DNA from 2 places in the Dokdonia sp. R86516 genome. Region 2 is predicted to be linked to the other one. Evidence: riboswitches for the same ligand, from Rfam matches in the RefSeq annotation. Region 2 holds a riboswitch; the other holds the start of a gene.
What was found. A riboswitch is a leader RNA that binds a small molecule or an ion and turns the genes downstream of it on or off. The one in region 2 is predicted to bind thiamine pyrophosphate.

Region 1: linked by a shared signal. The riboswitch ahead of thiS (sulfur carrier protein ThiS) and the one ahead of SJY23_RS04110 (TonB-dependent receptor) in region 2 are both predicted to bind thiamine pyrophosphate.

Annotation. Positions count from the first base shown of each region.
Region 1 is NZ_CP138998.1:2,802,479-2,818,083, reverse strand. It holds gene SJY23_RS12595 (NAD-dependent succinate-semialdehyde dehydrogenase) at 1-294, shown strand, start outside; gene SJY23_RS12590 (nucleoside deaminase) at 296-739, shown strand; gene SJY23_RS12585 (multidrug effflux MFS transporter) at 790-2,019, opposite strand; gene SJY23_RS12580 (DUF4251 domain-containing protein) at 2,121-2,669, shown strand; gene SJY23_RS12575 (hypothetical protein) at 3,652-4,758, opposite strand; gene SJY23_RS12570 (ATP-binding protein) at 4,760-6,925, opposite strand; gene SJY23_RS12565 (DNA cytosine methyltransferase) at 6,925-8,142, opposite strand; gene SJY23_RS12560 (response regulator) at 8,659-10,761, opposite strand; gene SJY23_RS12555 (ATP-binding protein) at 11,266-12,738, shown strand; TPP riboswitch at 12,889-12,983, shown strand; gene thiS (sulfur carrier protein ThiS) at 13,077-13,280, shown strand; gene thiC (phosphomethylpyrimidine synthase ThiC) at 13,336-15,195, shown strand; gene SJY23_RS12540 (thiamine phosphate synthase) at 15,304-15,605, shown strand, end outside.
Region 2 is NZ_CP138998.1:887,667-903,271, forward strand. It holds gene SJY23_RS04035 (deoxyribodipyrimidine photo-lyase/cryptochrome family protein) at 1-513, shown strand, start outside; gene SJY23_RS04040 (TIGR03643 family protein) at 520-819, shown strand; gene SJY23_RS04045 (DUF2452 domain-containing protein) at 857-1,285, shown strand; gene msrA (peptide-methionine (S)-S-oxide reductase MsrA) at 1,275-1,814, shown strand; gene SJY23_RS04055 (M20/M25/M40 family metallo-hydrolase) at 1,921-3,252, opposite strand; tRNA gene SJY23_RS04060 (tRNA-Asn) at 3,699-3,772, shown strand; tRNA gene SJY23_RS04065 (tRNA-Asp) at 4,267-4,340, opposite strand; gene SJY23_RS04070 (DUF58 domain-containing protein) at 4,493-5,428, opposite strand; gene SJY23_RS04075 (ClpP family protease) at 5,532-6,080, opposite strand; gene trxA (thioredoxin) at 6,281-6,598, opposite strand; gene SJY23_RS04085 (zinc metallopeptidase) at 6,745-7,446, opposite strand; gene ald (alanine dehydrogenase) at 7,639-8,745, opposite strand; gene SJY23_RS04095 (SemiSWEET family sugar transporter) at 8,871-9,140, opposite strand; gene leuS (leucine--tRNA ligase) at 9,230-12,109, opposite strand; gene SJY23_RS04105 (ketopantoate reductase family protein) at 12,292-13,215, opposite strand; TPP riboswitch at 13,326-13,418, shown strand; gene SJY23_RS04110 (TonB-dependent receptor) at 13,577-15,605, shown strand, end outside.

The DNA of each region.
Region 1 (15,605 bases), 1.5 Mb from region 2:
GGCCCAGTGGCTTCTTTAATTAGAGCGAAGGATAATGAAGATGCAATGCGCATAGCAAATGATAGCCGTTTTGGACTAGGAGGAGGAATTTTCTCTAAAGATGAAAAAGCAGCAGTCAAACTAGCACAAGAGCACTTTGATACAGGAATGATATTCATTAATTCGTACGGACTTGCACAGCCTATGATGCCTTTTGGAGGAGTAAAAGACTCTGGATATGGTAGAGAGCACGGAGGATTCGGGATTAAGGAATTTGTAAATGCTAAGTCAGTACTTTTAGTAGAATCTGAATAATATGAGTTATCAGTCATCTTTTATGAAGCAGGCCATTGCGCTAGCTAGAGAAGGTAAAGATACAGACGGTGGCGGCGCTTTTGGCGCCGTCATTGTTCGTTCTGGGCAGGTCATTGCGGCTTGTCATAATCTCGTGGGAGGTTCGCAAGATCCTACGCAGCATGCAGAGTTACGCTGTATACAGCTAGCATGTAAAGCGCTTGGTACAAAAGATCTTTCAGATTGCGATTTGTATACGAGTTGCGTGCCTTGCATGATGTGTTTAGGCGCAGCGAGATGGGCTCGATTTCAGCATATTTATTACGGAGCTTCTGCTGCGATGGCAAAAAATGCTGGCTTTATCTATAGCGATATGTTTTATGCTAGAGATATTGAGGCACGTGATCAAGAGTTTAACATGCAACAGTTTCTTGGAGAAGAGGCAGCTGCGGTGTGGAACGAGTGATTATGGAGTTACGCTTTCGCGAAAGCGTACTAAAAACCATTACAATGATATTAAGGCTTCAAGACAACCGTTCTTGGAGCCTTTTTCTTTATCCAAAACAGAATACAGAGTGAGATAGCGGCACACGAAGAAAAACCAATGAAGAGTGGGAGCGTGGTCTCCTCAACAAACCGACCTATAAATGTACTGATGGGAACAGCCATAAGTGTAGAAATAAGTCCTGTAATTGCCGCTCCTATACCAGCAATGTGACCTACAGGCTCCATCGCTAATGCTCTAAGGTTACCAAACATAAAACCTATACAGAAAAACTGCATCGCAAAGAACCCTATGAGTACATACACCGAAGGATGCAGCACATCATTAAATAGAATTACATATAATATGGACACGATAAAGAAGCCTATGAGCGCACCGGTGACTATTTTTTCCATCCCAAAACGCACGACAAAGTTGGCATTGAGTAAGATGGCAGCGCCTATAGCCGAGGCAAGCCCAGCGAAAATGTAAGGAAACTCATCTACGAGGCCGTATTGATTTTGAAAAATTTGCTGACTAGCACTTATGTACACAATAAACGAACCAACAATAAAACCTTGTATAATCGTGAATCCCATGGTGCGCTTGTATTTTATAGTCTCGCGGAAACCCCTCGTTATGCGCTCCATAGAGAATGGAATTCTGTTTGCTGGTTTGAGTGTCTCTTCCTGGCGCCTCCAGAACCATAGCATTACAAAGAGGCTTATTATTACCTGTACTAAGAAAATCGCTTGCCAGTTCCAGATGTCCAGAATCACTTTACCCATAGCGGGAGCGATTATAGGAACAAGTAAAAAAACTACTGTGACAAAAGACATGATACGCGCCATATAATCACCTTCATAAAGGTCTCTTATAATAGCAACACAGATAGTACGCGGCGCCGAAAGTCCGATGCCCTGTAATATCCTGCCTAATATCATTACTTCAAAACTACGTGTGTACATACATATAAATGAAGCGATTATAAAGACGGTAAAGCCAAAGTAAACAGAAGATTTTCTACCTTTAGCATCGGCTAGTGGTCCAAATACGAGTGGTCCCAGGCCTAGACCTAAGAAAATCATGCTTATAAGTAGCTGATTATCGGCGGGAGTTTTGGTTTGTATCGCAACACCTATAATATCAAGTGCTGGAAGTAGGGCATCAATAGATAGTGCGGTGACAGACATTAAAGCCGCCATAAGTGCGATAAATTCTATTTGCGATCCTTTCGTTTTTTGCATTCGGCAAAAGTACAAGAATGCCTTACGAGCGATGGTCGTTTTATGTAAAATCTAACACCGTGTTAACACCCCACAAAGGAATAGTTTTTGCTACCTATTTAATAAAACTGCATCTTATGAAGAAATACATCATCATCATCCCGTTTCTTATACTCGCAATCGCGTGTAAAACTAAGCAACCCATGACGCAGCAAGAGCTGGCAACAGCAAGCCGTGTGCAAGAATTAATAGACAATCGTAAGATTAATATTACAGCAACCTGGGCGTACCCGCTGGCAAGTAATGTGCTCAACCAACTAGCAGTAAATAATGGGCTAGGGGCTGGTAATAGCGGTAGCCGTATCAATTTACTAGGTAACGGCAACTTTCTTAAAATATATAATGATAGCGTGAGCGCTTATTTACCGTATTATGGCGAGCGCAGGATGGGCGGTGGTTACAACTCATCAAATGGCGTGGAATTTTCTGGAATTCCTAAATCCTTTGAAATTACCAAAGACAACAAAACAGATCGCACAGAAATGAAATTTTCTATATCTCGAGACGCTGAAACCTATGAGGTGTTCATAGAATTTTTTAATACCAAGAAAGTTCAGATTTCTGTAAACAGCGTTCAACGTTCAAGCATTCGCTATGATGGATTTATGGATTTAGTTACAGAATAATGTTTTTATAACGCTTTCGCGAAAATATGAACAGATAATACTGAGTCTGTTTGATTTCAAATAAACAGACAGCGTTTATTTACGTAGCATTGCCATTACTCCAAAAACTTAAGAACCTTTGCGTGTATGCTTTTATAATTTCTCTTTGTGAACTAGAAGTAGGAAGAAGAGAGACTGTACAGATGGTTATTTGTTTTAGGATTTGTACAGAGTGCAAACGGTTAATCAAATATTCTATTTGACATAATATAAATTATAGTACAAATTGATATATGAGTAAAATGGCGAATAGAACCTTTTCGGTTCTATTTTACATAAATGCAGATATAGCGCCTTTAGGTCTATATCGTCAGCATTTATGTAACAGCCCTTTTACGGACTTATTGCTATAGTGGATAGCGCGCTTTTCAGCGCTATTTGACATAGTTACAGATATAGCAACACCACAGGTGTTTTATATCGATAGTAATTATGTCAAAACTCTTTTTCGGACTTACTGCTATAGTTGACTTTAGAGGATTCATGAAATCCTATAACTAAAACCTTGTGAGTAATTATGTCTGACCTCTTTTGTGCATTAATCAATGCAAGCACCTGCAAAATACTTCGTTTTTTCTTTTGGTTATAATTCGCTTATATGGGAAAATGTGCGGGATGGTTTTGTTTGAGCGATTTTTTGGGGATCTTTCCGCTGTTTATTATTTTTTGTTGATAGCTTGAATATTATGTAATATAGAAATAACATAGTATTGATTTAGCTCCTTTCATTTTTTTCTTTGATGAAAAATGAAACAGAAAAAACAAGGCTGCACAAAACTTTGGAAACTTGGTGCTCAATCGCTATATTCTAGAAAACATTGTAACTGATTAAGATTGTTTTGAACTAGTCTTAAACATTATAAATATGTATTGCTAGCCCTCTAAAATATGACGCTCCTCTCTCCTGTTTTTATAGCTAAAATTTTATGAGGTCAACAACTTACTAATTAAATATTGAACTATATACTTCATCAGAATTAAAGTCAGGAGAACCTTGCCTGCTATAATAATTAGAATATCTTGATATAATATCTTTCAAAAAAGGCATAGAAACAGTCGCAATCCTTTTACATTCACCTTTTTCTAATTTACGTTCAACTGCTCTAACTCCAACTGTAGTTTTATCTTGAAAATCAATTAAACCAGCTTCAATATCATTGTGCCTAGGAATAAAATGAAAATTAGATTTAGAGTTGTTCTGTATAAATCTATTTAAACGCGCGCGATTTCTATTATTAGCACTGGTTTCTCTCGTTAATAACTGATAATTTTCAACTTCGTTTTTTAATTCTTTTATTTTGCAAAATAAAATTCTTCGAGTATTTCTGGTTCCATCATGACGAATGACAATATCACAAGAAGGAGTCAAAACAATGTAGCGTGTACCTAAATATTCAACTATATCACCTGTAAATATGTTTTCTTTAATTGGTTTTGTTATATAAAACTCACTTGGGTGATACTTTGCTTCATCAAGATATTCGAGCATATGAAGGATTGTATATCGCAGTAAGGATTTTTCTTTTTGCTCGGAATTTCTTGAATTATCTTTAGACCACAAGTCAATTGACGTTGATAAATTATCCCAAAATATTTTATCTAAATATTTTTCAATTTGACCTTGTTTTCCAATAATTTTAAGAATTCCAGTTTCTTGAATTTTAATTATGTCGCTAAAAACTTCATTGTAATCAATGCCGTCTTTAGTTTTAATCCTTAAAAAGTCTGATTGAATAAAATCCGGACTTACATCTCCGGGAGTATTAGTGATAATATAAACAGGAAACCGTCTTTTAGTGTAAATTTGATTTACTAAATTATTTCCTTCTTCAGCACTTAAGATGTCTTCTGTAGATAACTTTAAATCTATAAATGCAGCAGACCATTCCTTTTCTTCTAATTCCTTTAGACCTTCTTCTTCGGTAGTTTTGACAACTGGATTTATAACATGATCTCCATCATATTCCATATTCAAGGTCCTTATGGTATCCTGATAAGCTTGAATATCATTTGGATCGTTTTCTACTATTAGAATATCAATTATTGCCATACTACTTTTTAATTTCTAATGTGAAATATGCTCCTACATCTATATCATGGACCAAAATTTTCCCATTAAGCCTTTCTGCAGATTCTCCAGCTATTGGTAAACCTAATCCTGTTCCATTTACTTTTTTAGAAAAACCTGGATTAAATATTGCTGCACTTTCGATATCATCTTTATTTATACCTGATCCATTATCCTTATAATGGACTATAATATCCTTTTTAGTTTCTTCAATAAAAATTGAAATTTTCTTGTTATTTTTATTTTGTAATTCATTTAACCAATAAATACTATTCTCTATCAAATTAGTAAATATGATAATCATATCTTCTTCCCATCCCTTAAGTAAAAGAGTTTCTTCTCCATTTAAATTAAATTCAATAAAACTTTCTTCAAAGGTTGATTTAAATATTGCTGCTGCTTTACTTATAGCTTTTAAAATTGAAAAATCTTTTTTATCACCTTTGTTTTGTTTTGCCAGTGGATCTAATCTTTTAAACAAATCTGAAAGAAAAGCACTTTGTTCTTTATAGTTTTCTAATCTATCTAAAATATCATCGTATATATCATCATTCCAATCGCCTTTGGATTTATAATGTTTCAGCCATCTAGATAAATTTGGAGATTGTTGTTTAAAATAACTTACAGGTTTCCTTCCTTCATGCAATAATACTGTAACAACTTTTCCTAATGTTGCTTGCCCTTGATATATTGCAATAGTCTTTTGAATATTGTTTAGAAGTAATGATTTTTTTTCAGCTTCTTTTTTTATTAAAGACTTTATTTCATTAATTGTATTGTCATCAGCCTTTAAAGAGTCTAACTTTTTACTAACATCTTTAGAAAGACTTTCAAAATCAAATAGTTCTTCAAGTTCTTTTTTTGTAGTATCAACTTTCCTTCCTTTTCCTGTTTTCTTTCTATAATTAAACCTTCTCGATTCAAGTTCACTGATTACTGTTTGTAGAATTTCGACTAATCCAAAATAATTTGAATCTTCTTTCAAACCATCTCTAGCACTTTTTTCTCTTAAGCCCGAAATTTCTTCAGGCGTAATTTCTATAAATCCAATAACTTGGTTATTACTAATTCTAAATGACGGATTTTGAATTCTTCTTTTATCTAAATCAAGCCAATCAATCCCTCCGTTACCATATGGCCTGATTCTAAAACTTTCTCTATATAAATTGACACCATAAGCCTCATCTAGCATTAGTCTTGCTTCCCTTTTGCCTATTGCTAATTTTGTGATTGGGTCAATCAATCCTTTATCAATTAGGTTTGAAATAGCTTCAGGATCTCTATCAAATACACGAAAATCAAACTTTATCGGACCACAATAATTTAATTCATCTTGTAATTTTAAATTAAAGGAAATGTTATCATGTACCGAATTTTCATCATAATTATTTTCATATGTAGCCTCTAAATTTCCAACATCATCAACTACTCCACTAATTCGATAATCAAAAAAATTGCTTATTGGTAGTGCCTCAATCTCAAAAATTTGATTATTATATTCTTCAAAAGGACAATTGATAAAAGCAAGATTAATATTAAAAATTTCATCCTCAATATTATCTTTTAATATTGGTGATTTTAATTTTCTTAACTCTCTTGTTAGTTTTAATAATTCTTGTCTTCCCCATTCATTAAGTTTTTCACCTTTAGCTTCAATTACTAATTTAGTGCCTGATCTTTTTTTAGTAATCTCTGTATCGACTTCAATTAAAACTTCCTCCAAGAACTCCTTTTCTTCAAAAACATCCCAATTTATCTCAACACTCGTTTCTTCACCTAATTCATCAATTGAATTTAAATTAAGTTTTTGTCCTAAAATAGCAGCTGCATATCTACCTATTCCTTTTCTCCCTTGAAAATTTCTTCCTTTCGGACTAGATTTTTCTTTTAATTTATTGTCAGTTGCAGGCACAAGCCATTTTGTCAAAATAGTCTCCCTGGACATGCCATGACCATCATCTAATATTTCAATTAGTAATTTTTCATCCTCATATTCAAAAGTTATGTTAACATCATTTGCATCCGCATCAAATGAATTTTTAACAAGCTCTATAATTGCTGCATAAGAATCACCAATTAAGTCTTCTCCAATTGTAGTAATTAGTCTTGCTGCTGGTCGTATATTATATAAGTTATCGTTTTTACACATTATAATAATTTAATAATTTTATCAGCAATTTCTTTTGCCATTAATGGAGGTACTGCATTCCCAATTTGTCTAAAAGCTGCACTTCTTCCTCCTTCAAAAAAGAAATTATCAGAAAAGGATTGAATTCTAGCAGCTTCTCTTACAGATAAAGAACGAACTTGTTTTGCATCAGGATAAATATAATGATGACCATCTTTAGCTATATGAGCAACCATTGTATGTGATAAACCATTTGCATCAACTACTTTAAATCTATCTAAAAAAGATTTCTCGTTTTTATGTGTTTTTAATTCAGCAGGCAAATCTGGATATTTCAATCTCTCATTATTTTTCCATTTTTTGATAGCAATTTTATAAATCTCTAAATCTCTATCATTATGCGGTCTAGCAATATGTTGAGAAACAAATTCAACTCCATTTCGTAATCCAAATTGATTCAAATAATCAGTAGTGTCTGTTTTATATTTAGTAATATTTTTTTGTTCTCCTGGCTTTAGTTTTTTTAAATCGGTTAGAATATCTCTAACCTTAAAGCTATGCTCAATTTTATCAAAAATTGGATACTCAAAATCTATATCTTTCCTCCAACCAATTAATATTACTCTTCTTCTTTTTTGGAGTACTCCAAAATCTTCTGAATGTTGAATTTTATAGTCTAAATTATAACCGATTGAACGGAAATATTTTTGCATATTTTTAAAATACAAACCTTTTTCAGCAGAAACAAGCCCTAAAACATTTTCAAAAACAAATGCTTTTGGTCTATAATTTTTTAAAAATTTAGCATATTCTTTATATAGGAAATTTCTAGGATCATCTTTCATTCCTCTTTTATCTCTTGCTCTACCAACTAAAGAATAAGCTTGACAAGGTGGACCACCAATAACTAAATCAATTTCATTATTTCCAGCCAATTCATCAATCTTATTAAAGATAATATCATTATTCTTTCCTCCAATTCCAATGTTTAAAACTGAATCTGATAAAAAATTATCTCCAAATTTTGATATAAAATTTTCACGTGAGATTTTTTTATTTAAATAATCATAGTAATGCCCTAGGTTATTTTCTTGGTTTAGCTTGTGATAAACTAGTCTAGTTTCTAATGTATTACAGGCATGAGAATCAATCTCAACATGTGCAATAGGATTAAACCCAGCTTTAATAAAGCCTTCAGAAAGTCCACCTGCACCAGAAAATAAATCGATAAAATTCATATCGTGAATATAGTAATAATAAAAAATGTTACAATAACTTCATTTAGAATTATTAACACACTTATCCACTCCACTACTCTCCTATCTTCGTTTCGTAAAAAGAGTTTTCCATGAATATTGTAGAGAAACATTTGTCGAGAAAAAAATAAAGGGAATAAAGTATTAAACTTTGGCTTTTTACCAAAATTCAAGTGACCTAACGCAGAACATTTTAGTCCAAATTGATATATCTAGAAAAAGGGAGGATAGCACCCTTTTCAGCACTATTTGAAATAGTTACAGATAAAACGACATCGCTAATCCTTTGTTCATCTACGTAAAGAATCTTTCATGCCGACAATCACCGTCCAATTTATTTCCGTAATGTCCCCACCACAAAAGCGCTTAACTACCCACATAAAAGTCCAAGGCATATCACTGCTCACGTACAGTTTTTATTTACCTTAGAATAGATGTTGATTGCTTAACAAAGAGGAAGTATGAACTCTATGCGGGAGGTTGTGCATTTTTTTAAGTCTAGATAGTATCTGTACAGTGTACATTCTCCTCTATGATAGCCTCAAGCGCTTCTTTGTTTATAGGCTTATTGATAATATCACGTATGCCCACATTGTGGCATCGTTCTTTTACCTCGCTTATTTCTAGAGCTGTTAAGGCTATGATGGGTATATCCTTATTTTCTGAAGAGATAACTTCTGAGGCTTCAAATCCGTTCATCACGGGCATATTGAGATCCATTAAGATGAGATCAAAATGGGTGTTGCGATATTCTTTTATAGCTTCTTCTCCATTTACAGCAACGGTACAGTTGTGACCTAGTGTGCTTATTAGTTTTTGAGTTACTAGTTGATTGATTTTATTGTCCTCAACCACTAGTATTTCTAGACTCTTAGATTCAGAAATCACCGGTTGCTCATCAATCTCATTTGCAACTTCGCATGCTAGGATAAACGAGAATTGCGATCCTACTCCTACTTCACTTGTGACAGATAATTTACTCCTCATAACTTTCATCAAGGACTTAACGATAGGCAGTCCAAGACCAATGCCGTATGAGGTGTTTTCTTCTGTATTAGCTTGTTTAAAACTATCAAAAATGACTGCTAGATTTTCTTTAGAAATGCCTGTTCCTGTGTCTGAGACTTTAAAAGCGATGTGATCCTTACCTTTTTCTCTTTCAGCTAAATTTACACTGAGCGTTACAGTACCATTCTTTGTGTTTTTAAGCGCATTATCAATGAGTTTTAAAAGAACCTCTGTGAGATTAGTTTCATCTAAGATGTAGTAGCTAGAAATCTCATCTGCAATTGCTAGTTTTAGTTCCGTTTTTTGCTCGTTTGCTAGATAATGTATGGAGGTGGTAATATTCTCTAAGAGGTTACGTAAATGAACCTTTGTACACTTAATCGTAAGGTTGTTAGACTCTACCTCATTAATCTTCAATATATTATTTACCACCGATTTTAAATGATCTCCAGAGAATTTTAAAGCATTTAAAAGACCTTTATTTGTCTTAATAATGGAAGGGTTTTCTATAAGCATCTCCGTAATACCTACCACTCCGTATAAGGGTGTTCTCAAGTCGTGACTAATATTAACTAGTAGCTCAGATTTTAATTTGTGGGCGTGTTCTGCTTCATTTTTTGCTTGTAATAGTGCTTTATTATTTTTTTCAAGTGCTAAGAATGACAACCGCCTTTTGTGATTATAAAAGATTAAAAAGGCGGTACTTAAAAATAGCAGCGCACTAATACCTCCTATAAAGATAGCGTTAGATTTTAATTGAGACGATTCAGCCTTTTGTTGGAATTCCTTTACTTTAAAATCTGCTTCAACTTGCTCTATTTGGAGATTTTTTACCTCATTAAAATCTAAGTCTTTATAATAGAAATGTTTTCTAAGGCTTTCCAGAGCCGCATCATATTCTCCTAGCTCTTGATGTATCTCACTTTTAAAATCATAAATATCTATGAGTTCTCTGGTGAGGCTATGCTCCTCTCCTATTTCTAGTGCGTTATTGATAAAGCTGAGCGCCAGTCTATGATCTTCTTTTTGGTTGTGATAAATAGCAAAGTTCAACTGCTGTAAAAGCCCGTAGATTGGGTCTTCTTTCTCAATGAGAGGCAACAACGTATCGGCTTCTAGAATGTAAGGATATGCTTTATCTGGATCTTTAAAATTTAGGTACATACCCGATATATTGTAATAGGTATAAAAGGAATGCTCATTTTTGCCTGCCTCTAGTGTGTATACGATAGACTTTTCAAAGTAAGCAGCAGCCTCGTCTGCCGTGGTTATATCCATTGAGTATATATTACCGAGACCGTTGAGTGAAGCTACGTTTACAAAGTAATCATCTGTTTTTTTACCGAGTGCGAGGTTATAGTACTTTTTCGCGGAAGCGAAATCTTTTATAGCTTGATAGGTATTTGCCAGACTCACATAAGCCTTTGCCTGTAAGGTTTTATCCTTACCTTGATTTGCATATTGCACGGCTGATGTTGCAAATTTTAATCCATCCTTATAATTCCCGTTTATGTTTTCCTCCTTAGAAGAGGAAATTAAAATATCCACGCTATCTATATCGCCACTAGCGCTATTTTGTGATAAAATAGGCACGCAATAGCAGTATACAAATAGGACTAAAAGTAGCTTGTTTTTCAACTTAAATAACTTTTGGGGCAGTAGTAAGATAGCAAAGAATAATTTAAAAGTCACTGGAAAAGACATTATTACGATAAAATGCACACAAAATAAATAATTGTTACTTCTTTATTTATAGATGCTTAAATCTAATATTCAGTAATTATATGTGAGCTGTTTTTGTATTGTTAAGAGAAATATACGTTATAAAGAATCGGCTTATTTTTTAGAATTCACCAACTAAATTTTCTGTAATTCAAAATTGTTTACTGTAAATTTTAAGTAGACAATTTTCAAAGGATTGATTTTTTTACTATATTACAGAGACAACTACTTCATATTTAAGTTATTATAACCCCTAATTGTAATTACATTTTATATAAGTTTTGAGCCTTAGAAACGTAATTAAGAATCTAGATGAAAATCAAGTATTCTTAATTATTGTACTTGTATTATATTCTTAACTAACCACCGCCCCATATGAATAGTTTTGATATTAATTTTTTAATAGTATCCTCATTTACCGCCATCTTTGGTGTTTTCGGAGTATATCACTTTGTTTCTTATTTAATTTTAAGGCACAAAATTCTGTGTCACTATTGTATCATTCTTTTTGGACTTACACTACATTGGAGTTGGTCACTTTTTCCAGACGGATTTCTTCCTGAGGTTATTCAAAAAAATGGATCACTTATTTCTGCAATGACTACCACCTTTGGATTTTTATTGTTTACAACCAATTATTTAAATATTCATCGCGGCAATCATCCTAAAATATCACGTAGTTATACTTTTTTAAAATATAGTACAGTTATAATTCCAATTCTTTTTGTTCTCAATATTCTAACTATCCATATTCCTTGGTTACATAGTTCGCTCGTAATGTCTGCAGCCATTACTGCTTTGCTATCTGTACTTTTGAATATTTTCTCTGGGATTCGCTTATTTAATGAAGAGCGTTTTAATAAATACTATTTGTATGCGTATTCCCCGATGCTGCTCTCTTCAGTCATCTATATAAGTGCATGGTTTTTAAAGGAAAACTATAATGTTGATAGGGAGTTTATCGTATTCATTACGTCATTACTTATTACACTCCAACTTATTTTATTTTCTATTCTCGTTAGTTATAAGTTTAAGTTTATAGAAAAGTCTAACATGAGGACGCAGGTAGAAACTAATAAAATGCTTGCTCTAGAAGTAGATAAGCAGACGAAAGATCTACAAATTGCAAAGCAAGATGTAGAGAGTAAAAATCGCGAACTTGAATCTGTCAATTCTCTTAAAAACAAGCTGTTTTCTTTGCTTACACATGACGTTAGAGGACCGCTGCATAATATTTCTTTACTGGTCAATCTACTTGAAAACCAAATAGAGGACAATGAACTAAAAGAAATCTCACAAAGTCTCAAAAATGAGTTGGATGAGAGAATTGCCATGGTAAGCGCCTTATTAGACTGGTCATATAATCAGCTAGAAGGAATTAAACTCAATAAAAAGCAGTGCGATATTGAAGAAATATTTAATACTATGGCTAAGCAATTTCAACGCCCAGCAAAAGAAAAGGATGTAAAGCTATTATTCGAAATTGAAACCCCTACCCTATTTATTGATGAAAATATGTTTAAAGTGATATTACGTAATTTGATTTCAAACGCCATAAAATTTAGTACAAAGAATCAAAATGTCATATTATCAAGCAAAAAAGGGCCTGAGGGTATTGAAATAGGCGTACAAGATTTTGGTGTGGGAATGACAACTAGCTGGCATAAAAATCTAGTTAAAGATTGCATACCAAAAACAACATTAGGCACTAAGGGAGAACAAGGGACTGGATTTGGACTACTCATTACAAAAGACTTCGTAGAAATGAATGGAGGCGAACTCTTCTGTACAAGTACACCCAATGAAGGCACCCATTTTGTAATGCGGTTTCCGGTGAGTAATAGCTGATTTATGCTATATCTATAAGGGTTTATTAGGTATTTTATAAGTAAAAAGATTACGTTTCCAATCCCCATAAAAACCTACCAACCAAAACATAACATTTTAATTTTTTTACATTTTCTCTCGTCTAATTGAGAATAATTATTACTTTTAAAGTCTAAACTTTAGGAGTAGCTATTAAATTAGTTTGAGAAAAATCCTTAGAACCTGATTTGGTTAATACCAACGTAGGGAAAAGTTAGAGGTAGTGCATTCCTGCATATTTCCTCTATTTTTAATTCTATCCTTCTCATTCCTTTATCGTTTATATAACCGAGGCACTATGCTTCATAATTGTATTAAACATGATAAACATAAAGGTCAATCAAACCTCGTATCAATTTCCAGCACAGGTCACACTAGACCAGATTCTCACGCAACTCGACATTTCGGTTAGTGGGATTGCTGTGGCTATTAATGAGCGCATTATTACCAGATCACAATGGGTTTCCACCGTTCCTGATGATGGTGATGCGGTTCTTATTATCAAAGCCACACAAGGTGGATAATAGCGACTTCTAGGTACTTCAAGAGTAAGAAAACATCATTAATTAATCCAGAAAGATGAAAAATAGAGACACTGCGCCTAAGCAAGGCGGCATTACCAGAAATCCATTTCCTAATTCAAAAAAAATCTACGTAAACGGTAAGATTTACCCACAGATTAAAGTGGCTATGCGTGAGATTACGCTTAGTGATACTGTGGACTCAATGACCAAAAGGAAAACGTCAAACGAGCCAGTAACGGTGTATGACACTTCTGGTCCATACACAGATCCAAGCAAAGAAATCGATATACACAGCGGTTTAGAACGCATCCGTGAGTCGTGGATTCTAGAGCGCAATAATGTAGAACAATTAGACAGCTACTCCTCTACCTATTGCAATGAGCGTCTTAATGATAAGAGTCTAGACCATATGCGTTTCAAGCTTTTAAAGAAACCTATGCGTGCAAAAAAAGGTGAAAATGTCACGCAGCTGCATTATGCAAAACAAGGAATCATCACTCCAGAAATGGAGTATATCGCTATTCGCGAAAATCAGCGTATCGATGAGATGACGGAGATTAGAAAGCAACATAAAGGAGAACATTTTGGCGCGTCTATTCCTGATAAAATCACGCCAGAATTTGTACGCTCAGAAGTTGCAAGAGGTCGTGCCGTAATCCCTTCAAACATCAACCACCCAGAAGCAGAGCCTATGATTTTAGGACGTAATTTCTTGGTGAAGATTAATGCAAATATTGGAAACTCGGCAGTTACCTCGTCCATTGAGGAAGAAGTAGAAAAAGCCGTGTGGGCATGCCGCTGGGGCGCAGATAATATCATGGATTTATCTACGGGTGAAAACATACATGAAACCCGCGAGTGGATCATACGCAACTCCCCTGTTCCCGTGGGAACGGTTCCTATTTACCAAGCATTAGAAAAAGTAAATGGCGTTGCCGAAGATCTTACGTGGGAGATTTTTAAAGACACGTTGATTGAGCAAGCAGAGCAAGGCGTAGATTATTTTACCATACACGCTGGTGTGTTATTACGTTATGTGCCTATGACCGCAAATCGTGTGACGGGTATCGTCTCTCGCGGCGGATCTATCATGGCAAAGTGGTGTCTTGCCCATCATAAAGAGAGCTTTTTGTACACACATTTTGAAGATATCTGTGAGATTTTAAAGCAATATGACGTTGCCTTTTCTTTGGGTGACGGTTTACGCCCTGGTTCTGTAGCAGATGCAAATGATGAGGCACAATTTGCTGAGCTAGAAACGCTGGGCGAACTCACAAAAATCGCTCGTAAGCATGATGTACAGTGCTTTATAGAAGGTCCTGGTCACGTCCCGATGCACATGATTAAGGAAAATATGGAGAAGCAGATTGAAGTATGCGATGAGGCTCCATTTTACACTTTAGGGCCGCTTACCACAGATATTGCGCCTGGATATGACCATATTACCTCTGGAATTGGTGCTGCCATGATAGGCTGGTACGGTTGTGCGATGTTGTGCTACGTTACTCCTAAAGAACACCTTGGATTACCCAATAAAGAAGACGTGCGCGTTGGTGTGGTTACTTACAAACTAGCTGCTCACGCTGCAGATCTGGCCAAAGGTCACCCAGGTTCGCAACATCGAGATAATGCGCTGAGTATGGCGCGTTTTGAATTTCGCTGGGAAGACCAGTTCAATCTTGGGCTCGATCCAGAGCGCGCTCGTGAGTATCACGATGAAACCTTACCAGCTGCTGGAGCAAAAGTGGCTCACTTCTGCTCCATGTGCGGACCAAAATTTTGCTCCATGAAAATTTCTCAGGAAGTAAGAGATTTTGCTGCTGTAAATGACATAGTTGATAACGAGGTCATCCAAAAAGGTATGGAAGAAAAGTCTAAAGAATTTAAAGCCAAAGGTTCCGAAGTATATCTGTAAAAAAGATGTGGGAGTTCCCACGCTGCAAAAGCGTGGGCAGGCTTTCCACTACAATCTTTTGCCAGAAAAAGGCAAAAGGATTTTCATTACAATCCTTAACTCAAAAAGATGATCATCGTACTATCACCAGAATATGATATCCCTAATGAAGTAGAAATACTCAACCAGTTATTTAAACAAGGATTAGCATGCTATCATGTAAGAAAACCACATAAAAGTTATGAGGAATATTGTGCCTACATACAGCAGATAGATACTGCATTTCATGACAGGATTGTAGTGCACGATTACCATAAAGTCATCAACGAATTTAATTTAAAAGGAATCCATTTTAAGGAACAACATCGCATAGATCACATAGATAATCCTGGTAAGTATTTTAAAGGTTTAAATATGTTTGGAAAAACGAT
Region 2 (15,605 bases):
GCTTGTATGCGATGTCTGTGTGAGACTGGCTACCTCAATTTTAGGATGCGTGCTATGACGCTATCTTTTTTTACACATAACTTATGGCAACCTTGGCAAGATGCCACGTATCACCTAGCCCAGCAGTTTCTAGATTTTGAACCAGGTATTCACTACCCTCAAATACAAATGCAAGCGGGTAAGACAGGGATAAATATGCTACGCATATACAATCCAGTTAAAAATAGTTACGAGCATGATGAAGATGGTGAGTTTATAAAGAAATGGATTCCAGAATTGGCAAGTGTGCCTATCGCATACATCCATGAACCGTGGACGATGAGTGTTCTTGAACAACAATTTTGCAATACAGTGATAGGTGAAGATTATCCTGCGCCTATAATTGACATTAAGAAAACGGCAAAATATGCAGGAGACGTGTTGTGGAAGCTTAAGGATGATAATATGGTAAAGCGAGATGCGTATCGTATCTTAAGACGACACACGCTCGCAAACAGAAATAATTTTGATTAAAAGACTATGAAAAAGCAAGAAATACCAGAATTTACAGAACGCGAACTAGACCGTATTATAGAAATGGCTTGGGAGGATAGAACTACCTTTGACGCTATAGAAATGCAGTTCGGAATCAAGGAGCAACTTGTTATTGAATTAATGCGTCGTGAGATGAAAGAAAGTAGTTTCCGTATGTGGCGTAAGCGAGTGCAAGGACGTAAGACTAAGCATGCAGCAAAACGTGCTTATGGCATGGATGATGCACGCTTTAAATGCAGTCGTCAAAAACAGATTACACATAACAAAATTTCAAAAAGAAGGTAATACTATTGTATTTACTTTGAAGTAAGAGATCACCACTATGACAAAGAAAAAACCAGACCAGGTTGTTTATAATGAAGAGAAGGGTAAGTATGACGCTTCACTTACGCCCTATGCTACAAACTTAGGAGCACCAGCTATTGTGACTGATGATGTAACTACATGGAAAAACTCAAATATCAGTAAGGTTAACCACCAATTTAAGACTGAATATGAGGAGTTAAAGGCGCAGTATGAGGTGATGATGAAAAAGTTTGAATATAACAATCTCATCTATGCTGCAAAGTTCTCTTTTGAACCCATCGTAGGTGCAGTTTATCACCTATATCGTTATAAAAATGGAGAGCCTTTTTTGTCTTTAATCTCTCCAGAAGAATGTAATTGGGATTTTGCAGGCACCTTTGAACTAAAGGCCGATAAAATCTGGAACCGACTAGATACACCTAAAGAAGAAGAAAATGAAGAATAATTTACAACAAGCAACCATAGGTGGAGGATGTTTCTGGTGTGTAGAAGCTGTTATACAACGCTTAAAAGGTGTTTCTAATGTGGTTTCTGGATATGCAGGAGGGCAAGTCCCTGGACACCCTACCTATAGGGAGATTTGCTCTGGACTTACAGGGCATGCAGAGGTAATACAATTTGATTTTGACCCTGAAGTAATCACGTATACAGAGATACTCACCGTATTTCTTACTACACACGACCCTACAACCCTAAATAGACAGGGAGCAGATCGTGGGACACAATATAGATCTGTAATTTTTTATCACAATGATGAGCAAAAAGCACAAGCAGAACAAGTGATTAAGGTGGTACAAGAGTATTATGAGGATCCTATAGTTACTGAGGTTTCAGAATTACCTCTATTTTATGAGGCTACACAAGAACACCAAGATTACTATAATGAAAATAGACAGCAAGGATATTGTCGCGTAGTCATAGATCCTAAGGTAGCCAAGCTCAAAAAATTTTATGAGCATTTGCTCGCTTCTTAATACTGGAATAACAAATCGTAAGAAAGCCACATTACTCATAAACATAGAGCAATGTGGCTTTTTAAGTTGTGGTGGGATTAGTGCGCTTTCGCGAAAGCGTACCTCATTATCTTTCCATATTAATCAATCTGTAAATAAGAATTGCCGTACGCTTTGTGAGCATTTCTATAGTTTTAATATTTACAGTCTCACTAGGAGTATGCGCTCCCGTTCCCATGGTTCCCAGACCATCTAGGCAAGCCACATAAGCTGACACAAACGAAGTATCTGCTGCACCGCGCTTTCCAGGATCATAGGCCGCAACAGCAGGACCTCCCATATCTTGACTCACTTGGCTCAAAATTTCAAGCACTTCATAATTTTGAGGAGTAGGTTGCATTGCTGGATAACTATCTTCAAACTCGACAACGGCACTTGTATGCGGTAAATTATTTGCTACAATCTCACGCATTTTTGCACGTGCTTCTTCCTTCTGCTCTTCAGAGATAAAGCGAAGACCTCCTTGAACATATGCTGTTTGTGCAACTACATTTCCTTTTCCAAAAATACTTCCTTTGCTTTCTTCTGGGTTGAGCTCCATTGTGGTACCTCCCAGCATCATGCCTGGATTAAAAGACAGTAATTCTGGGCCTCTTACTTCATTATAGAAACCGTTGAGAATACGTGCAAGTTCAAAATTTGCTCCTGCTCCTACGCTTTCGCGAAAAATTCCGCTTGAGTGTGCTCTCTTTCCAGTAACTGTAACTTTCCAGTTAGAAGATCCTCGCCTTGCCACCGTAGCATTATCAAAACCTGTGGACGTTTCAAAACCTAAAGCGATATCTGAATTCTTTGCAGCATCTATCAAATCTTTCCTGCTTATTGTGAGTGGTTTTCCGGTACTTTCTTCATCACCTGTGAAGGCTACGGTGATTTGTGCATCGTCAAGTAATCCTGCTTCTCTAAGTGCCTTAAGTGCATATAACACAACAACATTACCACCTTTCATATCATTTGCGCCAGGACCTTTTGCAATAGAATCATTGACCATTTCAAATTGCTGAAACTCGCTATCGTTCTCAAAAACGGTATCTAGATGTCCTATAAGCAGCAATCGCTTGCCTCTTGTTCCTTCTGTCGTAGCAAATAGATGCCCTGCTCTATTCATCTCGGCAGGCATATCAATCCAATTTGTAGTAAAACCTATCTCTTTAAAAGAAGTAGAGAATACATCGCCCACTTCTTTCACCCCTTTTGTGTTGAGTGTTCCACTATTAATATTTACCACGTTTTTAAGAAACTCAATACTTTCCTCTGTGTGTTTTTCTACGAGGTTTACAATTTGTAGCTCTTCTTTTGATAATTGTTGTGTAGAAGATTGCGCATGGAGTGCTCCTGTTTTCGCGCAAGCAATCATTAAACTAATTACAATTAGAAATAATATCTGATGGTTCTTCATAGGTTTTAAGTTTAAGAGGCGATTATCTCAAAGATAATCAATGCTCAATGATTGAATTCTTGAGTTATTTTTCTTTTTTTTTCAAATGGAGGGTAGGAGTTTTTATAATTGGGTGGTTATATAACAAAGAATTAATCCTACTAAAAACAATGTTCCCCCGCTTTTTTGGATTAGTGAAAACTACTTTTGAGTACAATTTCAAAAAAAAGCTGAAAAAACCCTAAGAAATATTTTTCTTGGGGTTTTCTCTTTTTAATTACTCTTCTTTTTGAAAATACCTGATTCTGAACACATAAGAATCACGATGATTATTTAAGCTCAAGAAACGCATTACTTACAGGTAGGCATGATGAAAAAAAAGTCAAAAAAAAGTCAAAAAAATGCTTGATTTTTTTGGACGAGTGTAAAAAAGTTTTATATTTGCATCCGCTTACAAAAAGTAACACTCCTCAATAGCTCAGTTGGTTAGAGCATCTGACTGTTAATCAGAGGGTCCTAAGTTCGAGTCTTAGTTGAGGAGCTAGTAAGTAAAAGCCATACAGTCCGTATGGCTTTTTTTTGTGCCTTATTTTAAATGTGCTAAGTGACAAGTGTTAATAAATGCTCACTATATAAATTCTTACATAACCACCACCATAAGACCTAACGCTTGCAACCTCTTGAGCCAATTAAAGCGTTTTACGGCATCATCAGCCCTGCCGAAAGCATCATTACTAGAAATATTAAAAAAGATGATCAAGAGCTCTTGTATTTGCTAGCACAATGACTATACAAAGATTTAAAGATTATATCAAGAGTTGTCGTGAAAATCGGGAAACTATAAAGGAAGTTTTGTTGCTATTCCAAGCATCTAAGATTGCTCTGAAACAAAAAAAGCCTTTCCTACAGGAAAAGCTCTTCATCGGATTCAACTACAAATCCTACCACATGTGATGTGGCCAACACAACATCGTTAAAAGTAATCAATTACTTCTATAAACCAAAAAAAGCCCACGGACTGTGAGCTTTTTGTTGCGGTCTGGACGGGACTCGAACCCGCGACCCCCTGCGTGACAGGCAGATATTCTAACCAGCTGAACTACCAGACCGTTACTCCACTTTTTGAGACTTTGAGTATGTCTTAAATTTTTCAGTTTTTCAATCTCTAACTTTTTAATTAGAGAAGCAACATTGCTTTTGCTTCGTTGCGGGTGCAAATATACACTCGTTTTTTGATTACACAAACAAAAAATTAAAATTTTTAAATAAATTTTTGACGCTCCACTAAAAAGGTGGTGAGTATAGGTGCAAAACCTTTCTCAATCACCGCTGGAATATACTTGATACGATACTGAGCACAACGTAGTTGCAAGTTTTTAAAGTACGTCTCTACCGCGCTGGTGTAAATATCTCTGATATTATCTGCATATAAATTAATTGATGATCCACTCTCTACATCTACAAATTTACGCGGGCTATTATCAAATTTAAAGTCATATTCCTTCTCTTGACTATACGTATGAAAAAGAATCACCTCGTGTTTATTGTATTTAAGATGTTGCAACGCTTCAAATAATTGTTCTTGCTCTACATCATCTTGTAACATGTCTGAAAATAAAAATACCAAGGATCTACGTTTTAGCTTTTCGGCAATAAGATGGAGGTGCTTATAGGTCGCTGTTTTCTTTTCTGCTTTTGCAATAGCAGGATCTAGCACACCATTTAATTGATCTAATAACATATGGTGATGTCTATCACTTCCCTTCTCTCCCGTGTAAAATTCATAATCGTCACTATAAATACTCATTCCCACAGCATCACGCTGCTTTTTCATGAGATTCATAATAGCGGCACTTGCAAGTGCAGAGAAGCTTATCTTATTAAGATCTGTCACGCTGTGCTCCTTTACAGCGGGATAATGCATAGAACTACTATTATCTAATATAAGGTGGCAGCGTAGATTAGTTTCTTCCTCATAGCGCTTTGTATACAGTCTATCTGTTTTTGCATAGAGTTTCCAGTCTATATGCTTTGTACTCTCTCCAGGGTTATAGATTTTATGCTCTGCAAACTCTGCCGAAAATCCATGAAACGGACTTTTATGCATCCCAGAAATAAAACCTTCCACTACCTGACGCGCCAGCAACTCTAAGTTACCGAAGCCCGAAGTTTTGTTAAGTTCTGATTTGATATCCATTATGGGTACAATTTAAGTAGGTAAGATATATGTTTTGATACATTAAACACAAAGTGCGGAATAAATTCCGCACTTTGTGTTACTCATAAAATTATAAAGGAGACTATCCTTCATAAACCCCATCTGCAATCCCGTAGGCTACAGACTCCTCTGCACCCATCCAGTGATCACGCTGGAAATCTTTCATTATTTTTTCAAAAGTTTGACCACAGTTATCAGCAAGGATTTGTGCGCTCAATTCTTTTGTTTTTACAATTTCTTGTGCTGTAATCTCAATATCAGAAGCTTGACCACGTGCTCCACCAGATGGCTGGTGTATCATTACACGTGCATGTGGCTGTATAAAACGACGCCCTTTCTCTCCTACAGATAAAAGCAGTGAACCCATACTTGCCGCTAGACCTGTACAGATAGTAGAAACTGGACTTTTAATCATTTTAATAGTGTCATACATTGCAAAACCAGATGTTACATAACCACCAGGGCTATTAATGAACAATTGGATCTCACCATGACCTTGTGCATCTAGGTATAAAAGACGATCTATCACGTGCTTTGCACTTTTGTCATCTACCATTCCCCAGAGGAATATCTTTCTATCATCAAGCAACTGACTGTCAATTGCGTCTTGTACTTTCATTTTCTTTTCCATAAACATATGCCGCGATTACGGCTATTTATCGTTCCTGCCTAGACAGAAACCTCATCATTATTTTCTTTTAGTAATCAAAACTGCTAAGTGTTGTATTGTTTTGCTTTCGCGAAAGCGTACTCGTATAACAGCGCACTAAAAATACAAAAAGGCTTGGCACAGTGCCAAACCTTTCTGATAATCTTATAAAAAGCTTGGGCTTATAAAAGTCCGTCGATAGCTTCTGTGTAAGTTGCCTTAGGAGCAACGCCTACTTGACGTCCTACTACCTCACCGTTCTTAAACATAAGAACTGTAGGAATGTTACGCACTCCGTATTTTGCTGCAAATTCTTGGTTTGCATCTACGTCTACTTTACCTACTATGGCTTTACCTTCGTATTCTCCTGCGATCTCCTCGATAACTGGTCCTACCATACGGCAAGGTCCACACCAAGCAGCCCAAAAGTCTACTAATACAGGCTTATCGCTGTTTAATACTTGCTCTTCAAATGTCGCATCTGTGATTTCTAATGCCATAACTATATGTGTTTAATGTATTCTTATTAATTTCTGTTATGCAAACTTAGTCAATAATTAATCCAAACCTTACAACGCTTATATCAGCTTTGATTATAGCGTCATTGTGACAGTTTATCATACGTTCATTGACAGGATAACACTTATTATCGTCTATTACCAAAAACTTGTAACGCAAAGTATGCTAATGTAGCTAGCGAACCTATTGCAGCAACAAGGTACGTTCTTGCAGCCCACTTCAAAGCATCCTCTGCTCCATCATACTCTTGTGGTGTTACCATGTTTTCTGCTTTGAGCCAAGCTAATGCTCGGTTACTTGCATCATACTCTACTGGCAGCGTGATAAGACTAAATATAGTCCCCATAGCATATAGTGCAAGACCAATAATAGCCACAGTACCTCCTATTGAAGTAGACGCCATGAGCGCGACACCACCCATAATAACCCACATACTCATTTTTGAAGCAATGTTTACCACGGGTACAAGCTTGGATCGCATTTGCAACCAACTGTAAGCTGTAGCGTGCTGTATAGCATGACCTACCTCATGCGCAGCAACCGCTGCTGCCGAAGCATTGCGTTGCCCGTAAACCACATCACTAAGATTTACCGTCTTATCTCTAGGGTTATAATGATCTGTAAGCTGTCCAGCTACAGAAATTACTTTTACATCTGTAATTCCATTATCGGCTAGCATTTTTTCGGCAATCTCTGCTCCAGACATCCCGTTGCGCAGCTGCACTTCTGAATAAAATTTAAATTTACTTTTGAGCTTGTTGCTTACTAGCATACTCACAAGCCCGATAGCTCCTACAATAATATAGTAGCCCATATATCCTCCTAACATAGTCGTTTATTTTAAAGTTGTTTTTAGGTTTCTAAAGTTACAAAAGTATTATGCACAAATTAAGCCAAGATTACAATTCATCTTTTTATCATCAAGAGCCTCAAATACTCGGTGTAATAACAACTACATAAGATTATGGAATACATATGTTGTTTTTTAAAAGTACGCTTTCGCGAAAGCGTAACCCACAACCTATATTGCTAGCGGAACATATGGCACATCAAAAACCTCCGAAATCTCTTGATACACAACATCACCTCCTACGATATTGACTCCTTTTTTAAGAGTAGCATCTTTAAGGCACGCAGATTTCCAACCTTGGTCTGCAATTTTCAATACATAAGGCAAGGTCACATTAGTAAGCGCTACGGTGGAAGTATAAGGCACTGCACCAGGCATATTTGCCACGCAATAATGCACCACATCGTCTATAATAAAGACTGGACCTTCGTGCGTAGTAGGTTTTGAGGTTTCTACACAGCCACCTTGATCTACAGCAACATCTACAATTACGGTACCTGGACGCATCTCCTTGAGCATGTCTCGAGTAATAAGTTTTGGCGCTTTTGCCCCAGGAATAAGAACACCACCTATAATAAGGTCGTGCGTTTTTATATGCTTACGAATATTAAATTCATTTGAAAATTCTGTCACCACGTGTGGCGGCATGATGTCATTTACATGACGTAGTCGCTTCATGCTAATATCTAGGATGGTTACATGGGCACCTAATCCCGCAGCCATTTTTGCCGCTTGAATTCCTACTACTCCTGCTCCTAAGACTAACACCTTACCAGGACTCACTCCAGGAACTCCACCTAGAAGTACGCCTCGCCCTTTTACGGGCTTCTCTAGATATCGTGCTCCTTGCTGTATAGACATACGACCTGCCACTTCGCTCATAGGCGTAAGTAACGGGAGCGAACGGTCTTCCTCTTCAACCGTTTCATAGGCTATACATATAGACTCGCTGGCAATCATCGCTCTGGTGAGCGGCTCACTAGAGGCAAAGTGAAAATAGGTAAATACAATTTGATCTTTCTTAATGAGCTTGTATTCTGGCTCTATGGGTTCTTTTACTTTCACAATCATCTCTGCGCTGGCGTAGACCTCCTCAATCGTATCAAGGATTGTTGCACCCGCATCTATATAATGTTGATCTGTAAAACCACTATTAAAGCCTGCTGCTTTTTGAATATGTACACTATGACCTCTCTTTACGAGTTCATAGACTCCGCCGGTGGTGATACCCACCCTGTTTTCATTGTTTTTAATCTCTGTAGGAACACCTATTACCATTGCTTGAATTTTGGCGTCAAGGTAACAGCAACACGAAAAAATGCAGATTATAAAATCCTAAAAATCAAGGGCTATCACAATGATATTATTAAAAATACCTATGGATTTCTAGCAATCTGGAAATGTTATTTTTTACCGTATTTTATTTTAAAATAGAGTAATAAGAAAGAAGAGACTACAGTAATTGCATTTGCTAATATAATGGCGAGACTTTCTTTAAGAACTCCATAAACGAGCCAGAATACAATCCCTACAAAAAACATAGTAAACATAGGAAGACTCAGGCCTGAGACATCCTTAGTTTTCCAAGTTTGATACACCTGAGGCAAGAAAGCCGCCGTAGTTAGTGTAGCTGCAACCAGACCTATAATTTCTATGTTATCAATTCCTGCCATAGCAACAACGTATTATTAATGTAATTACAAAACAAAAGCCTGCTCGTGAGCTATTAGAACACAAGCAAGCTTTATATTACAGCTAGGTGTTACCCTACTATATTTACAATCTTACCAGGCACGATAATTACCTTTTTAGGCGTACGACCATCTAGATACATTTGTGTTTTCTCATTTGCCATGACTACTTTTTCTATCTCATCTTTAGATAGATCTAGTGGTAATTCTAGCGTAAACTTCATCTTCCCATTAAAAGAGATAGGATAGTTCTTTGCACTTTCTACAAGATGACTTGCATCAAATATTGGGAAAGCAGCCTCAGAGATACTTTCTGAGTGTCCAAGCTTGCTCCAAAGCTCCTCTGCGATATGCGGAGCATAAGGAGCGATGAGTATTACAAGAGACTCCAGCACTTCACGAGAAGTACACTTTTGTGCTCCTAACTCATTTACAGCAATCATAAATGTAGATACTGAAGTATTAAAACTAAAGTTCTCAATATCCTCTTCTACCTTTTTTATTGTTTTATGTAGAGTTTTGAGGCTGTCTTTACTTGGCGCCTCATCTGTTACATTAAAAGCTTCGTCTGCTCCATTGTGGTAAAGCTTCCAGAATTTCTTTAAGAAGTTATGTACTCCTGTAATTCCTGCCGTGTTCCAAGGTTTTGCTTGCTCCAGTGGCCCTAAGAACATCTCATACATACGAAGCGTATCTGCTCCGTATTGCTCACAGATTTGATCTGGATTTACGACGTTATACTTAGACTTAGACATTTTTTCAACCTCGCGGCCTACTTTATAAACACCATCTTCTAAGATAAACTCAGCATTTTTAAATTCTTCACGCCAGTTCTTGAAAGCTTCTACATCTAGTTCATCAGATGCGTTGACTAAGGAAACGTCTACGTGGATTGCTTGATAAGATTTTCCTTCTAACAACCCAGCAGAAAGAAATTTACTCGTTCCTTCCTCTCTATACACAAAAGCACTCGTCCCCAAAATCATCCCTTGGTTAATCATCTTTTGGAAAGGTTCATCTACACCTACGTGCCCTCTATCTTTTAAGAATTTCACCCAGAAACGTGAGTACAACAAGTGCCCCGTTCCGTGCTCAGATCCTCCTATGTATAAATCTACATTACCCCAGTAATCCATTGCTTCCTTTGAAGCAAAGACTTCATCGCGCTGTGCTTTCTCCATATATCTAAAGAAATACCAACTACTTCCTGCCCAGCCTGGCATGGTATTGAGTTCTAGCGGGTAAATCCCATTATCCTCGGAGTTCTCGACTGCGCTCGAACGGACATGGTCGTTTGAAACAACTTTATTATTCTTAGTATCCCATGCCCATACATCTGCACGGCCTAGTGGTGGCTCGCCTTCTTCTGTAGGCAGGTATTTCTCTACTTCGGGAAGTTTAATAGGTAAATGAGCAACGTCAATCATCTTTGGGATTCCGTTCTCATAATACACTGGAAATGGCTCTCCCCAGTATCGCTGGCGGCTAAAGACCGCATCACGCAATCTATAGTTTGTTTTACCTGCTCCTGCGCCTATTTTTTCTAACTCATAAATCGCAAGTTTTACGGCTTTCTTATATTTTAATCCGTTTAAGAAATCTGAGTTTGTGATAACCGTAGTTGCCTTATCTGAAAAAGCTTCTTCTGAGATATCTACACCTTCAAAAACATTAGGAATTGCAATATCAAATTTCTTTGCAAAGTCATAATCACGTTGATCACCACAAGGAACTGCCATCACGGCTCCTGTACCATAACCAGCAAGTACATAATCACCTATCCATACTGGAATAGGCTCCTTTGTAAAAGGATGCTCTGCATAAGCTCCAGTAAATACACCAGAGATGGTTTTTACATCTGCCATACGCTCACGCTCAGAACGCTTTGCAGTTTTTTCAATGTATGCTTCTACAGCTTCTTTTTGCTCTGGAGTAGTGATTTGAGCTACTAACTCATGTTCTGGCGCTAGTGTCATGAATGACACTCCAAAAATAGTATCAGGGCGAGTTGTAAATACTTCTACACTTTCGGCATGATCTTTAAGAGGGAATGTAACCATCGCTCCTACAGATTTTCCTATCCAGTTGCGCTGTGTTTCTTTTATTGATTCGCTCCAGTCTATTCCTTCAAGTCCTTGGATTAAACGCTCTGCATAAGCAGAAATACGCATAGACCATTGTGTCATTTTCTTGCGTATTACTGTGTGACCACCACGCTCAGAAACCCCGTTTACGATCTCATCATTTGCAAGTACGGTTCCAAGTGCTGGACACCAGTTTACTTCCGTTTCGGCGAGATAGGTAAGGCGATATTGTAAAAATATATCTTGTTGTTCTTTTTCTGTAAATGCATTCCACTGCTCTGCAGTGAATGGTGTGATATTATCATCACAAACAGCGTTTACCTCTGCATTTCCAGTTTTCGCGAAAGCGGAAACCAACGTTTCTATCGCTTCTGCTTTATCTGTATCCTTATTATACCAAGAGTTAAAAAGCTCTGTAAAAATCCACTGCGTCCATTTGTAGTACTCTGGATTTGAGGTACGCACCTCACGACTCCAATCAAAAGAAAAGCCAATTTTATCCAGCTGTTTTCTATACCCAGCAATCACATTTCCTTGATTATCTACACCGCCCTCAATATTCACCTTTGTAGTCACTGCAGGATGCTGCCCGGTCTGGATTGCATACTGCTCTGCAGGTAATCCAAAAGAATCGTATCCCTGTGGATGCAATACATTAAACCCCTTTAAACGCTTGTAACGCGAGTACACATCACTTGCAATATACCCAAGCGGATGACCCACGTGAAGCCCTGCCCCAGAAGGATAAGGAAACATATCAAGCACATAATATTTAGGTTTATCACTGTTATTTGACGCGTGAAAAGTGCCTTTATCTGCCCAGTATTGTTGCCATCTGGCTTCTATCTCGTTAAAGTGGTATTTCATTGTATATGTATTATTTATACGCTTTCGCGAAAGCGTGCTCTTCCTCATTTAAGGGGGCAAATTTACAATTAATTATGGGGAATTATAAAGTAGCTAACAACATGCTTTGGTTATCATTATAATACTCACTTTTGTATACTAACTGTAATGGGATTTCTTGTCGCTGCGCGCTGTCGAAATGACTATTTTCTTGCCTGTTGTTCTTGAGGTAATAGTAGTTCATAAATCATCTCGTTTACTGGTGTAGGCACACCAAGTCGTTTACCTTCCCTCATGATATAACCATTAAAGTTTTCTAGTTCGCTAGGTTTTCCAGCCATGATATCGCGTTGTGTTGAAGCTGTGGTCTCATGCGCTTGCTTGCTAATGGCTTCAAACATATTTTCAATGGTTTTCTCTGGAAGTACAATTCCTTTTGCTTTTGCCACGTCAAATACTTCTTGCGCGGTCTTGCGCATCAGTTCTTTTATATACGGTTGCTCTCTCATCACGCCTATAGGCACTCTTGTTAGTCCGCCTATGGCGCTTATGGTTGTTATAAAAAGAAACTTTTGCCAGATGGCTACTTGAATATTATCTGGCACAGCAGCATTAATTCCTGCATCTGTAAATACAGACACTATTTTTTCTAGGCGCTCTGTCTTACTATTATCCTGCTCTCCAAAGAGTATTGCAGGCGCTATATCTGGATTAGAAATCACTCCTGGCGCTTCAATAAAACTAATCATACGGCAAAGTCCTGCCAGCACCTGTGACTTAGGCACCACCATATTGAGAACCTCTACGTTACTTGCTCCATTTTGTAAAGGCAAATACAATGTATTTTCATCACAATATTGCAATATATCTTTTACAGCACCTTCTATCTGATACGACTTCACTCCAAAGATGACTAAATTTGGTGTTTCAATCTTACTAAGATCATCTGTTGCTAGATACGGAGTCGCTTTAAAATCTCCTGTTATGCTGTTTACCTCAATACCGTTTTCTTGTATGGCCTTAAGGTGTTCTCCTCTAGCAATCATGGTTACTTTATTTCCAGCAAGCGCGAGTTTCCCTCCAAAGAATCCTCCCACGCCACCGGATCCGTAAATTAAAATATGCATTGTTTTATAATTTTATAAGAACTAGAGAATGCTAGTCAGTTTAAAAGTACAGTAAGCGGATTTATTTTTTCTTTATAATATCTTAATTAAAAACTCTAGTATATCTTTGCAAAATCTCAAAGGGGTGCTTTTATACGAAGCTGAGATTATACCCATTGAACCTAGAACAGGTAATGCTGTTTAGGAATGAGGAACTTGTTTTTCCAGATAACGCTATACAAATTAGCTTTTCTAGTGTTACCATATTTCTCTTGAGAAGCACTACGGTGCACCCTCTTCAATATGTGCTCACGGCACAGGTATATAAATGCTAACTTATTAGAATATTTGCCCTTTGTATTCGTAACTAAACCATATACGGATGAAAAAGATCCTATTGAGTATGATTGCGCTTGCAGGAATTACAGCTAGTGCACAAGAGAAAACAGTGGTAGACACTACAAAAGTAGAGTCACTTGATGAAGTTTTAGTACGTTCTGTACGAGTAAAAGCCGACTCACCTATTACGCATTCCAACCTTACAAAAAAACAAATTGCAGAGCGCAACTTAGGACAAGACATTGCTACGCAGCTTAACTTTTTACCAGGCGTAGTGACTACCTCAGACGCTGGTGCTGGCATAGGTTACACTGGTTTCCGAGTACGTGGTACAGGTAACCAAGGGATTAACGTTACTATAAATGGAATTCCCTATAATGACTCAGAAAGTCTTACTACCTTTTTTGTAAATCTTCAAGATTTTACATCATCCGTAGAAAGTTTACAACTACAGCGTGGAGTAGGTTCTTCTACGAATGGACCTGGAGCTTTTGGAGCAAGTCTTAATATTCTTACAGATGCAATTTCTAATGAGGCATATGGTGAGATTTCTAACTCTTTCGGATCTTTTGGGACGCGACGTCATAATGTGAAATTTAGTACTGGATTACTCAATGACCATATTGAGATATCTGGTCGTTTATCACAAATTAAATCTGACGGTTATATCGACCGTGCATCGTCTGATCTTAAATCTTACTTTTTGCAAGCAGCCTATAAGGATGATAATACGCTTATCAAGCTTATCAACTTTGCAGGATCTGAGGTCACATACCAATCTTGGTTTGGGATAGATGCAGAGACGCTAGCCGAGGATAGAACCTTTAACCCAGCAGGACAGTTTACAGATGAGAATGGTGAGACACGCTTTCACGAGAATCAAGTAGATGATTACAAGCAAGATCATTACCAATTGCACTGGAACCAGCGTTATGACAATAACTGGAGCACACAGCTCAGTTTAAACTACACCTATGGTAGAGGCTTTTTTGAAGAATATAAAGAGGATGAAGATCTTGCTTTTTACAGTATTTCCCCTGTAGTTATAGGTAGTGAAACCATAGAAACATCAGATATTATAAGACGTCGCTGGCTAGATAACGACTTCTATGTGGCAAGTGCAACGGCAAATTACAAGGACAACATGGTTGACTTTGTAGGTGGTGCTTTGGGTAGCATTTATAGAGGAGACCATTTTGGCGAAGTGATATGGGCACGATTTGCTGGTGATTCTGAGCTAGGAGATAATTACTATTTTGGAACGGGAAGTAAGAATGAGTTTTCTGCTTTCGCGAAAGCGAACTTTAAATTAAATGATCAATGGCAATTTTATGCAGACATTCAAGGTCGATTTATCACTTATAAAACTGACGGAATCAATTCTGACCTTGATGAATTTTTGGTAGATGAAAACTATGAGTTCTTTAATCCAAAATTAGGTTTGAGCTATAAGATTAATGCAGAAAATCAGTTATATGCCTCTTATGCCCGTGCAAACCGTGAGCCCAACCGTGGAGATTTTGAAGACGGCAATCCACGCGCAGAAAAACTAGACGACTTTGAGCTAGGATGGAGATTAAATACAGAGACCGTCACCTTAAATGTGAATGGTTATTTTATGGATTATGACGGGCAGTTAGTCCCTACTGGTGAACTTGATAATGTAGGAGCGCCTATCCGAATTAATAGTAATAGCTATAGAGCAGGTATAGAAATAGATGCTGCTATAAAGCTAAGTTCTAAGTTTACTTTACAACCTAATATTGCATTAAGCACAAATAAGAATAGAGATTTTCTTTTTAATCTAGATGGTGCGATTACAAACCTAGGTAATACAAATATTTCATACTCGCCTAATCTCGTAGCTAGTAATATGCTTACCTATAAGCCTAATGCAGATTTTAGCATAGGTTTCTTATCGAAATTTGTAGGAGAGCAATATATGGGTAATATAGATAGCGAACTTTCTAAACTTGATTCTTATTTCTTAAATGATTTGAGTATTCAATACGAGATTAAGGAGGTTCCGGTATTTAAGTCTATTCTCCTCAATGGACTTGTGAATAATATCT